One region of the Rhizobium sp. PAMB 3182 genome, then DNA from elsewhere that is predicted to be linked to it. Evidence: riboswitches for the same ligand, from Rfam matches in the RefSeq annotation. Region 1 holds a riboswitch; each other region holds the start of a gene.
What was found. Region 1 has a riboswitch for cobalamin ahead of ACU5AZ_RS05260 (energy-coupling factor ABC transporter permease). Riboswitches for the same ligand answer to the same signal wherever they lie in the genome.
Positions count from the first base shown of each region.

Region 2: it holds a riboswitch for cobalamin, as region 1 does, so the genes downstream of both, ACU5AZ_RS06020 (aromatic ring-hydroxylating oxygenase subunit alpha) here and ACU5AZ_RS05260 (energy-coupling factor ABC transporter permease) in region 1, are expected to answer to the same signal.
Region 3: it holds a riboswitch for cobalamin, as region 1 does, so the genes downstream of both, ACU5AZ_RS18865 (CbtB domain-containing protein) here and ACU5AZ_RS05260 (energy-coupling factor ABC transporter permease) in region 1, are expected to answer to the same signal.

Region 1 is NZ_CM128607.1:1,027,563-1,030,806, reverse strand. Features, by position in the region: gene ACU5AZ_RS05275 (copper chaperone PCu(A)C) at 1-244, opposite strand, end outside; gene ACU5AZ_RS05270 (helix-turn-helix domain-containing protein) at 298-1,002, opposite strand; gene ACU5AZ_RS05265 (hypothetical protein) at 1,097-1,495, opposite strand; cobalamin riboswitch at 1,609-1,830, shown strand; gene ACU5AZ_RS05260 (energy-coupling factor ABC transporter permease) at 1,879-2,559, shown strand; gene ACU5AZ_RS05255 (NAD(P)/FAD-dependent oxidoreductase) at 2,742-3,244, shown strand, end outside.
Region 2 is NZ_CM128607.1:1,185,772-1,189,015, reverse strand. Features, by position in the region: gene ACU5AZ_RS06030 (L-threonylcarbamoyladenylate synthase) at 1-494, opposite strand, end outside; gene ACU5AZ_RS06025 (DUF6656 family protein) at 589-1,245, opposite strand; cobalamin riboswitch at 1,422-1,619, shown strand; gene ACU5AZ_RS06020 (aromatic ring-hydroxylating oxygenase subunit alpha) at 1,728-2,972, shown strand; gene ACU5AZ_RS06015 (2Fe-2S iron-sulfur cluster-binding protein) at 2,972-3,244, shown strand, end outside.
Region 3 is NZ_CM128607.1:3,936,384-3,939,627, forward strand. Features, by position in the region: gene ACU5AZ_RS18855 (cobyric acid synthase) at 1-143, shown strand, start outside; gene speB (agmatinase) at 362-1,327, opposite strand; cobalamin riboswitch at 1,482-1,851, shown strand; gene ACU5AZ_RS18865 (CbtB domain-containing protein) at 1,902-2,075, shown strand; gene ACU5AZ_RS18870 (CbtA family protein) at 2,094-2,846, shown strand; gene cobU (bifunctional adenosylcobinamide kinase/adenosylcobinamide-phosphate guanylyltransferase) at 2,843-3,244, shown strand, end outside.

The DNA.
Region 1 (3,244 bases):
CCGACATCTCATGCATCTGCACGTTGTCTGACCGGTCGGACTTGATCGCCACCAGCCGGTCGTCCGTGCTGCCGTGATTGATGATCTTCAGATAGCCGCCGCCAACCTTGGCGCCGGGGATCATGGCGCGCGAGTTGGGATGGATGATCTCGAGATCTCCGACCTTGAACTCGTGCCCCCAGGCCAGCGGCGCCGTCATGAGCGTGACGATAAGCGTGAGCAGACGGATTGTCGTGGTTTGCATAGTGTTTCCTTTTCCTGGATGTGTTGGGTTGAATTGGCTGAAAGCGTGATTGGTCAGGTGAGGGGCTGCCTTCGCGGCGCAGCCTCGTCGTCGATCGCGCCGGCGATGGCGGCGATCCGCTTGCGGTCTTTGATGGTCACGAGTTCCGGGGTGGAGAAATCGATGAGCCCGGCGCGCTTGAAGCCGTTCAGGTTGCGGCTGACGGTTTCCAGCGTCAGGCCGAGCCAGTCGGCGAGGTCAACCCGCTTGAGGTAGAGGCGAAAACTGCCGCCGGAGGGACGGGCGCCGTGGCCGCGGCGTCCGAACTGACCGGCGAGATCGAGGATCGCCAGGGCGACCCGCTCCTGCGCCGTCCGGCGGCCGAGCAGGGTGATGTGGTCCTGCAGCCTTTGCGTGAACTCCACGAGCGCCCTGGCCTGGCCGCCGCCGTCGCGTCCATCTTCGGCGATGGTCTCGATCCGGGTGAAGGCGAGCGCCTCGGCGTGACAGCCGAGCTGGTCCGTCACGCCCTTTCCGAACACGCGGCCGGGGCCGAGAATGTCGAGTATCTGGCGGCGTCCGTCCTGCAGGGTCTGGTGCAGCGCCACGCATCCCTCGCGGATGACGAGGAGTGCCCGTCGTCCCTTGCGCTCGATGGTGATCGCTGACCCGGCTTCGAAGCGGTTGAATGTTTGTGAGTATACGGCGACAAGCGGCCTTTGCGGCCCGTTCGCCGATCGGGCGGACGCGTTCGGGTCCGCGGTGATCCTCTGTAACATGATGTGTCGATCCGGCATGGGCGCCGGCAGAAGCCGTCAGGAGACGGAAGTCCGGCGCGAACTGTGAAAGCGGCCGCGCCAAGGCGGCTGCGGTTCAGACAGAAATGCCGGAAAGGGGAGGGGCGCGCGGTGATGCGTTGGGCGGGAAAAGCTGGCGGTAGAAGGCTTCCCGATAGGCGGGCAGCCGCTCGGTTCCGCTTATACGGACCTGCGGACCGCCGACGGAGGGCGGGACCACGAGCATTGATCCGGCGCTGATGCGGCACGCCTCGCAGCCATGGTCGTGCACATGCTTCTTGCCACCGGCCTCGTCGTCGAGGGCGCTGTCGCAGATGAACGGAATGGTGCCGTCCGGCAGCGCATAGGCGGCCAGTTCCGAGGCGGGTATCTGAGAGGCAAGTACGGGGGATTTATGCGCGAAGCCGATGGCGAACACGGCCAGCGCACACAGAATGTGCAACAGGTTCCTGATCGTCCCGATCCGCCGTTTCATCGATGCCCCACTCGAAAGACGGGCATCGAATATCACCCGGCCTTCGAAATGACAATGCGGCAATTTGGGCGTGCATTTCTGCCTGTCGAGAGTTGAATCGGAAAAATCCCTGCTCTACGACTGACGGCGATGGTTCCGCCATATCCCCGAAACCGGGACGGCGGATGAAAAGGGAACATGGTGAGGCGTACCCATCAGGGACCGAGACCATGGCTGCCCCCGCAACTGTGAGCGGCGAATGACGCCTTGATGCCACTGGCTTTGAAGAGAAGTCGGGAAGGCAGGCCGAATGAAGACCCGCGAGCCAGGAGACCTGCCATCATCGCCGGGCATTTCGCCCATTCTCATCACTTGCCGCGCGGTGGGCGCGGAAAGGAGTCAACATGCATATCGAACCCGGCGTCGTCGACGGCGCCAAGATCGTTCTTTCCTACGCAACGGCAGCCGGAGCCCTCGGGCTTGGCCTCAAGATGGCGGTCGACACCGTCCGTCACGATGGCGGCGTCGCAGCGCTTACCATGCGCAGCACGGTCACGACCGCGCTGGTCTTTTCCTTCTTCCAGGTCCTTCCGCATCATGCTGTCGGCGTTTCCGAGGTGCACCTGATCCTCGGCTCGACGCTGCTGTTGATGTTCGGGGCGGGGCCGGCGGCGATCGGCCTGGCGCTGGGGCTCTTGATCCAGGGCGTCTTCTTCGCGCCCCTCGACCTGCCGCAATACGGCATCAACGTCACCACGTTGCTCGTGCCGCTCTGGGCGATCGGCGCGGTGGCACGCCGCATCATTCCGGCCCGCACGGCCTATGTCGACGTGACCTACAAGCAGGCGCTGGCGCTTTCGACCACCTATCAGGGCGGCATCGTTGCCTGGGTCGCCTTCTGGGCGCTCTACGGCCAGGGCTTCGGTGCTCAGAACCTTGCCGCCGTCGGTTCGTTCGGCATCGCCTATATGAGCGTCGTGCTCATCGAGCCGCTGATCGACCTCGCCGTGCTTGCCGCCGCCAAGTCCTTCGACAAGGCAAGCCGCGGCCCGCTTTTCGCGCGTCGCCTGCATCAGGCCGGCTGATCGCGGTCGAACGAAACCGGAAGGGCGCGGTCTGTGGGCTGCGCCTTTCCCTCTTCGAAGGCCCGGGCTTCACGCCAGAGACACGCGCGTTTGATGGCCGGCCCCTTGGCGTTCGGGCGGCGATGCGCTAGACCTTCATTTTAGTAAACTCGTTTCTATACTAACGATATGTGGAGGGTGCCATGGCTGGCAGGCTGGTGATCGTCGGGGCAGGGCAGGCGGGCTTCGCGCTGGCAGCCAAGTTGAGGGCCCTGAAGGACGAACGTCCGATCACGATCCTCGGCGCCGAGGCGAGCCTTCCCTACCAACGCCCGCCGCTGTCCAAGAAATACCTTCTCGGCGAGATGAGCTTCGACCGCCTGCTGTTCCGGCCGGAAAGCTGGTTCGCCGACAACAACGTCGACATCCGCCTGTCTGCCTGGGTCGAGGAAATCGACCGGGCCGCGAAGACCGTCCGAATGCAGGACGGCACGCAGGTCGAATACGAGACGCTGGCGCTTGCCACCGGCGCCACGCCGCGCAAGCTGCCGGAAGCGATCGGCGGCGAGCTCGCCGGCGTCTTCACCGTACGCGACAAGGATGATTGCGACCGGCTTGCCGAGGCGATGACGCCCGGCCGCCGTCTGCTCGTCATCGGCGGTGGCTATATCGGCCTGGAGGCGGCAGCCGTCGCCCGCAAGCTCGG
Region 2 (3,244 bases), 160 kb from region 1:
ATCCTCTCGCCGAGATCCTCGTCCACATGGGCGGCGGTCGTCGGGCTGATCTTGCCGGACGTGTTGGCCGAGGGGGCTGCGAGCGGACGGTCGAAGGCCTTGATCAGCGAGGCGGAAAAACCGCGTGGGACTCGCACGCCGACAGTCTCCAGCCCGGCGGTTGCGAGGGGATGGACGCCGGAGCCTTCCTTCAGTGGCAGGATGAGCGTCAACGGCCCGGGCCAGAAGGCGTCCGCCAGTTGCGCCGAAACGGGGTCGAAGGTCGCATAGCGTTCCGCCATCGCCTTGTCGGCCATGTGGCAGATCAGCGGATTGAAGCGCGGCCTGCCCTTGGTCTCGTATATGGCGGTGACGGCCGCTGGGTTTGTCGCATCCGCAGCCAGCCCGTAGACCGTTTCGGTTGGCATGGCGATCGGCCGACCGGCCTCCAGCAGAGGCAGGGCCGCGGCAATCGCCTCGTCGGGATTTCGGGTGATGTCGATAATGCGGGCCATGGCTCACCGGTCTTCGGAATGCGCATGTCCTTAGCCCGGAACGGCCGGGTGTTCAACTGCGTCCGATCGGAGCAGGGTAGGGGTACCGGGTGCGTCAGAGCGCCTGAATGATTCGCCTCAGCGCTTCGTCGCGGGCGCCGAGCAGGAGCACGTTCTTGACCGCTTCCTTCTTCTCGTGCGTCTGGAAGAGGATGCCGCCATTGTTGATGCTGCGGTCGATCTGCAGGCGTGGCGGCGCCGGCAGCTGTGCCATCGCCGTCCGTGGCTTGGTCTGCGCCGGCCTTTCTGCGGGGACCGGCTGGTTCTGGTTGACGGCCACGGCGAAGTACATGCGCGGATATTTGAGGTTCAGACGTCCGAAGAAGGCGTCGGTGCCGCCGATTTCGGAGAAGAAGTTGGCGATGTAGAACGCCCAGATGACCTCGTTGAAGCGCGGATGGTTCGTCCGCGCGGCTGTGATGTGACAATAGCCGAGATGCGGGCTCTGCTCGAACGTGCGGTGAAAGATAATCTTCGGAAACTGGATCGACTTGTGAAACCGGTTCAACCGTTCATGGGTCCGTTCGCCGGCGGACATCAGCATCTTGCCCGTGCGCTGGGCGACCTCCTCGTAGGTGAGGTAGCGCCGTTCCTCTTCCAGCCAGTTTTCCTTGCTGCGCACGATGCGGCCGGTGCGCAGGAATTCGGAGTGAACCGCCTGTCCGGGAAGCTTCGGCTTTTTCTCCGCCGCCTGGTAATATCTGGTCTTCATGGCTTCGGACACGTGCAGGGCTCCGCTATGGTCCATCATCGTCGCAAAACGTGGTTAACCGCCGGTTAAGAGCCGTCCTCGACCGCTTGCCTGTCCCGTCTGCGACGTTCTTGCGTGTCGTCAATTGTCGTGTCGCGTGTCGCTGGCAGCGTGTCTGCGACGTCGGTTCCCAACTATAGTGTGTTCAGGCTCAAGGTCTCGCCCTGCTAGGGAGGGCGGAAAATTGGGAAAGCCGGTGAAAATCCGGCGCTGCCTAGCAACGGTATAAGAGCTTGAAACTGGCGCAAGAACCACCGGCATGGTCCGGAACGGCCAGTTCCCGCAGCGACGGGAGGCTCTTCAGCCCGGAAACCAGCCTGAAGCATGGATTTTGAAACTTGGCCGCAGCAACCGGCCGGGGTCTCCAACTGTCGGTGCTCCCAGCCGGCCGTGACCTGTCGGTTGTCTGCATCACTGATTTTTTTGGCGCATGAGGATGGGTCATGGATATTCGTAACACTGTGCTGCGGCAATTGAACAACCGTCGCGAAGGCTTCAGCCTGGAGCAGGCCTTCTACACCGATCCGGATTATTTCAAGCTGGATATGGAAACGATCTGGTATCGCGACTGGCTCTTCATCGGCCATGACTGCGAAATCCCGAAGGCAGGCAATTTCTTCACCGTTCAGGTCGGCGATTATCCGGTCGTCGTCGTGCGTGGCCGCGACGGTGTCATCCGCGCCCTGCACAATTCCTGCCGTCACCGCGGTTCGCGCGTCTGCAACACCGAGCGCGGCGCCTCCGCCAAGCTTGTCTGCCCGTACCACCAGTGGACCTACGAACTCGACGGCTCGCTGCTGTTTGCCCGGCAGATGGGTGACGACTTCGACAAGTCGCAGTTTTCGCTGAAGAAAATGCATTGCGAAACGGTGGCCGGCTACATCTTCGTCTGTCTCGCCAAGGTCGCTCCCGACTTTGAACCCGTCCGCGCAATGGTCGATGCCTATGTCGGGCCGCACCGTCTCAAGGAAGCCAAGATCGCCCACCAGTCGACCATCATCGAGAAGGGCAACTGGAAGCTCGTCTGGGAAAACAACCGCGAATGCTACCACTGCGCCGGCAACCATCCGGAGCTCTGCCGCACATACCCGGAAGCCCCGTCGGTTACCGGCACGCAGGGCGCGGGCGATGATCCTGTCATCGCTGCCCACTGGAAGCATTGCGAGGACGCCGGCCTGCCGAGCCAGTTCAAGATGCATGACAGCGGCCAGTTCCGCGCCGCCCGCATGCCGTTGATCGAAGGCGCCGTCAGCTACACCATGTCCGGCAAGCCTGCAGTGAAGAAGCCGCTGTCCTCCGACGTCACCGTCGGCAACATCGGCACCATGCTGCTCTTCCATTATCCGACCACCTGGAACCACATGCTGGGCGATCACGCGATCTCCTTCCGCGTGCTGCCGCTCGGTCCGGAAGAGACCATGGTCACGACCAAGTGGCTGGTGAACAAGGATGCCGTCGAGGGCGTCGACTACGACCTCGAGGAATTGACCCACGTCTGGAACGAGACCAACGACCAGGACCGCCGCATCGTCGAGGAAAACGCCTTCGGCATCCGTTCGCCGGCCTATGAGCCGGGTCCGTATTCGCCCGACCATGAAGGCGGCGTCATGCAGTTCGTCGAGTGGTACACCAACTTCATGATCGACCGCCTGCAGGGCGATCAGACCAAGCTGTCGGTTGTCGCGTAATGAGCAGCGTGAAGAAAGCTCCCTTCAAGCATGTCGACGAAATGCTCCCCTGGAGCGACAAGGAAGACATGCTGGAATGCGTCGGCTGGACGCCGGAGGCGCCGGACACGATGACCTTCACCTTCCGGGCGGACAAGGAGAACCGCTGGTTCCGCTATCTGCCCGGCCAGTTCGTCACGCTGGAACTGCCGGTCGGACCGGAACCGGTGCTGCGCACCTACACGCTGTCGTCCAGCCCCTCGCGGCCCTTCATGCTGGCCGTCACGGTCAAG
Region 3 (3,244 bases), 1.3 Mb from region 1:
CCGGCCTGTTGTCGAGCTTCGGGCTTTCGGGCGAACGCACGAACTATGCGTCGAGCGTCGACGCGGCGCTCGACGAGGTGGCGGCGGAGCTGGAGGCGGTCCTGGACAAGGACTGGCTCGATGGGGTGATGCGGGTTGGGTGACGTCGCCTGAAATACCCCCTCACCAACAAAATCTATGACTTAGCTGAAGCTAAGATCATGATTTTGTATCCTCTCCCGCAAGGGGAGAGATGAAGTGCTGATAGCGCCGCTGGCTCCCATCTCCCCCTTGGCGGGGGAGAATGGAATTTCAACATCTTAGCGTCAGCTAAGTGTTAGAAATTCCAAGAGAGGGGGTGTTTGGACCTTGGCGATACCCCTCAGGTGCCCGCCCTCAACTTCCGGAAATGAAAGATCCGCCCGATCGTGTTCAACAAGACCTGCGCCGCCAGGATTGCCGTGGTGCCGGTGTGGTCGTAGTCGGGGGCGACCTCGACGAGGTCGATGCCGACGACGTTGCCGCGTTCGGCGAGGCCGGCGATGATGTCGAGCACCTCGTAGTAGAGGAAGCCGCCATGGCTTGGCGTGCCGGTGCCGGGCGCAATCGACGGGTCGAAACCGTCGATGTCGATCGTCAGATAATAGTTCATGCCAGCCGGAATTCGCTCAAGCAGCGCCTCGGTCCCGAGCCTGCGCGCGCCGCGCACGGTGATGATGTCCGATCCCATCGAGATCGCCGTCTCGTATCCTTCCTTCGCGGTCGAGGACACGTTGCGGATGCCGATCTGCGAGAGGCCGGTGACGTAGTCCTTTTCGGCCGCGCGGCGCATCGGGTTGCCGTGACCGTTGCGCACGCCATGCCGCTCGTCGACGAAGTCGAGATGGGCATCGATCTGCACGACATGGATCGGCCCCTGATCGGAAAAGGCATTGATGCAGGGGATGTTGATCGAATGATCGCCACCCAGCACGACCGGCAGCGCGCCGGCGGCGAGGATGGCGCGCACGCCCTTCTCGATGTTGGCGTGGCTCATCTCGGTATTGGTGTGGATGATGTCCGCATCGCCGATGTCGACGATCGTCACGTCGTCGAGATAGGTGACGCCGTCGTCGTGATCGTATGCGCCGGCATGACCAAAGGAAAACAGGGTCGAAGCCTCGCGGATCGCCCGCGGTCCGAACCGGGCGCCGGCCCGCCACTGCGTCCCGAAATCGAATGGCGCGCCCATGACGGCGACATCGGCTTCGATCTTCGACCAGTCCGGCTCGTAGGGACGCTTGCCGAAGGTGGAAATGCCAACGAAGGGCAGGTTCAACCGTCCGGAGTCGTAACTGTTTTGCGTCATGCGCGGTCCTTTGCGGTCTTGGGGTCTTCCCACAGGGAAGGTTGCACCGGTTTGGCGGTCGGGCAAGCGGGATTTGAGGCTTTCCTTCAATCCGCGGTCAGAGAACAGTCTCTGTCGCTTCCACGCAATTGACAGGCGGCAAGGGAATCCATAATCATCTGCAATTACGGATGGTTCCCGAACGGCAATCGCCAATCGGGATCAAAAGGGAATGTGACGGGACGGACCCAAGCAGGGCGTTCCAATCGCAGCCGACCCCGCGACTGTAGAGTGGCGAGGGTCTTCCATTCCTTCGAAGGGCCGCACTGCCGGCTGTCTGCGCTATCGGCAGGCGGGCAGGAAAGCCTTCGGCGGAAAAAGCCACTGGAGTGGCAGTCGCGTGAACCGGGGTTGGACGCCTCTATTGTCTACGAATCGTCCGCCTTTCGCGATCTGCCATCAAACTCCGGGAAGGCGAGGGAGACCTGCTGGCAGAAATGCCTGAAACCGCGAGCCAGGAGACCTGCCATATCGTGCCGGGCATTCGCCCAAACCTCGGAGGAGGCTCCTCCAGTATGCCAGCACGGAGGTTGTCATGGCTACGATCGCATCTTCTTCTACCCTCTCGGTTTCCGACCGTCAGAAGGCCGGTTTCATTGCGCTCCTTCTCGGCGCGTTCCTGGTGTTCGGCGTCGGTCTCGCGCATTCGGCGGTTCTGCACGATACTGCCCATGACGTGCGCCACTCCTATGGCTTTCCCTGCCACTAAGGACGAAGGTCACCTGTCATGATTGTCAAATATCTCCTGGCCGCTCTGGTGGCCGGGCTTGTTGCCGGTGGTGTGATGACCGTCGCGCAGCAGGTCAAAGTCGTGCCTCTTATTCTTCACGCAGAGGAATATGAAGGCGGAGCGCCCGAGCACGAGCATTCCGCCAAGGCTGAAAACTCTACATTCGGCGAACTCGCCGGATCGCTTTTCCTGCCGTCTCCAGCTTTCGCGCATGGTGCGGAAGACGATGGCCACGACGAGAGCGGCATGCTCTTCGGCGTCAGCCGCTTTGGCGGAACGCTGATGGCCAACCTCGTGGCCGGTGCCGGTTTTGCCTTGCTGCTTGCCGGCATCAGTCTTGTCTCCGGCCGCGACATCACGCTTGCGAACGGCATCTTCTGGGGCGCCTGCGCCTGGCTGGCCGTTCACCTGCTGCCGTCTCTCGGCCTGCCGCCGGAACTGCCGGGCTTTCCGGCCGCCGATCTCGACGCCCGCCAGATCTGGTGGCTGAGTGCGGTGGTACTGTCTGGTGCCGGCATCTGGCTTCTGGCCCTGCGTGAAGAGGCCTGGGCCAAGGTTCTCGGCCTCGTGCTGATTGCCGCGCCGCATCTCTGGGGCGCGCCGCAACCCGACAGCATCGACAGCAACGTCCCGGCGATCCTCGCCGCCGAGTTCGCTGTCGCAGCATTGGCGACGACGCTGGTCTTCTGGCTGGTGCTCGGTCTGCTGATGGGGCTTGCCAACCGCAAGATCGCGGGAGCTGCCGCATGACGACGACACCGCCCGGCGCCGTCCTGGTGCTGGGCGGCGCCCGTTCGGGCAAGTCGCGGTTCGCCGAGGGGCTTGCCCGACAGTCCGGCCTCGACCGGCATTACCTGGCGACGGGCCAAGCCTATGACGACGAGATGCGTGACCGCATCGCGCGCCACAAGCAGGAGCGAGCCGGTGACGGCTGGACGACGCATGAGGAGCCGGTCGATCTCATCGGTTGTCTGCGCTCGGTCGATGATCCGGGGCGTGTTATTCTCGTCGATTGCCTGACGCTCTGGGTCTCGAACCTGATGATGGCGGATATGGACGTCGAAGCGGCCTCGCGCTCGCTCGCCGATTACCTGCCGCAGGCAAGGGGCCGGATCATCCTGGTGTCGAACGAGGTCGGCCTCGGCATC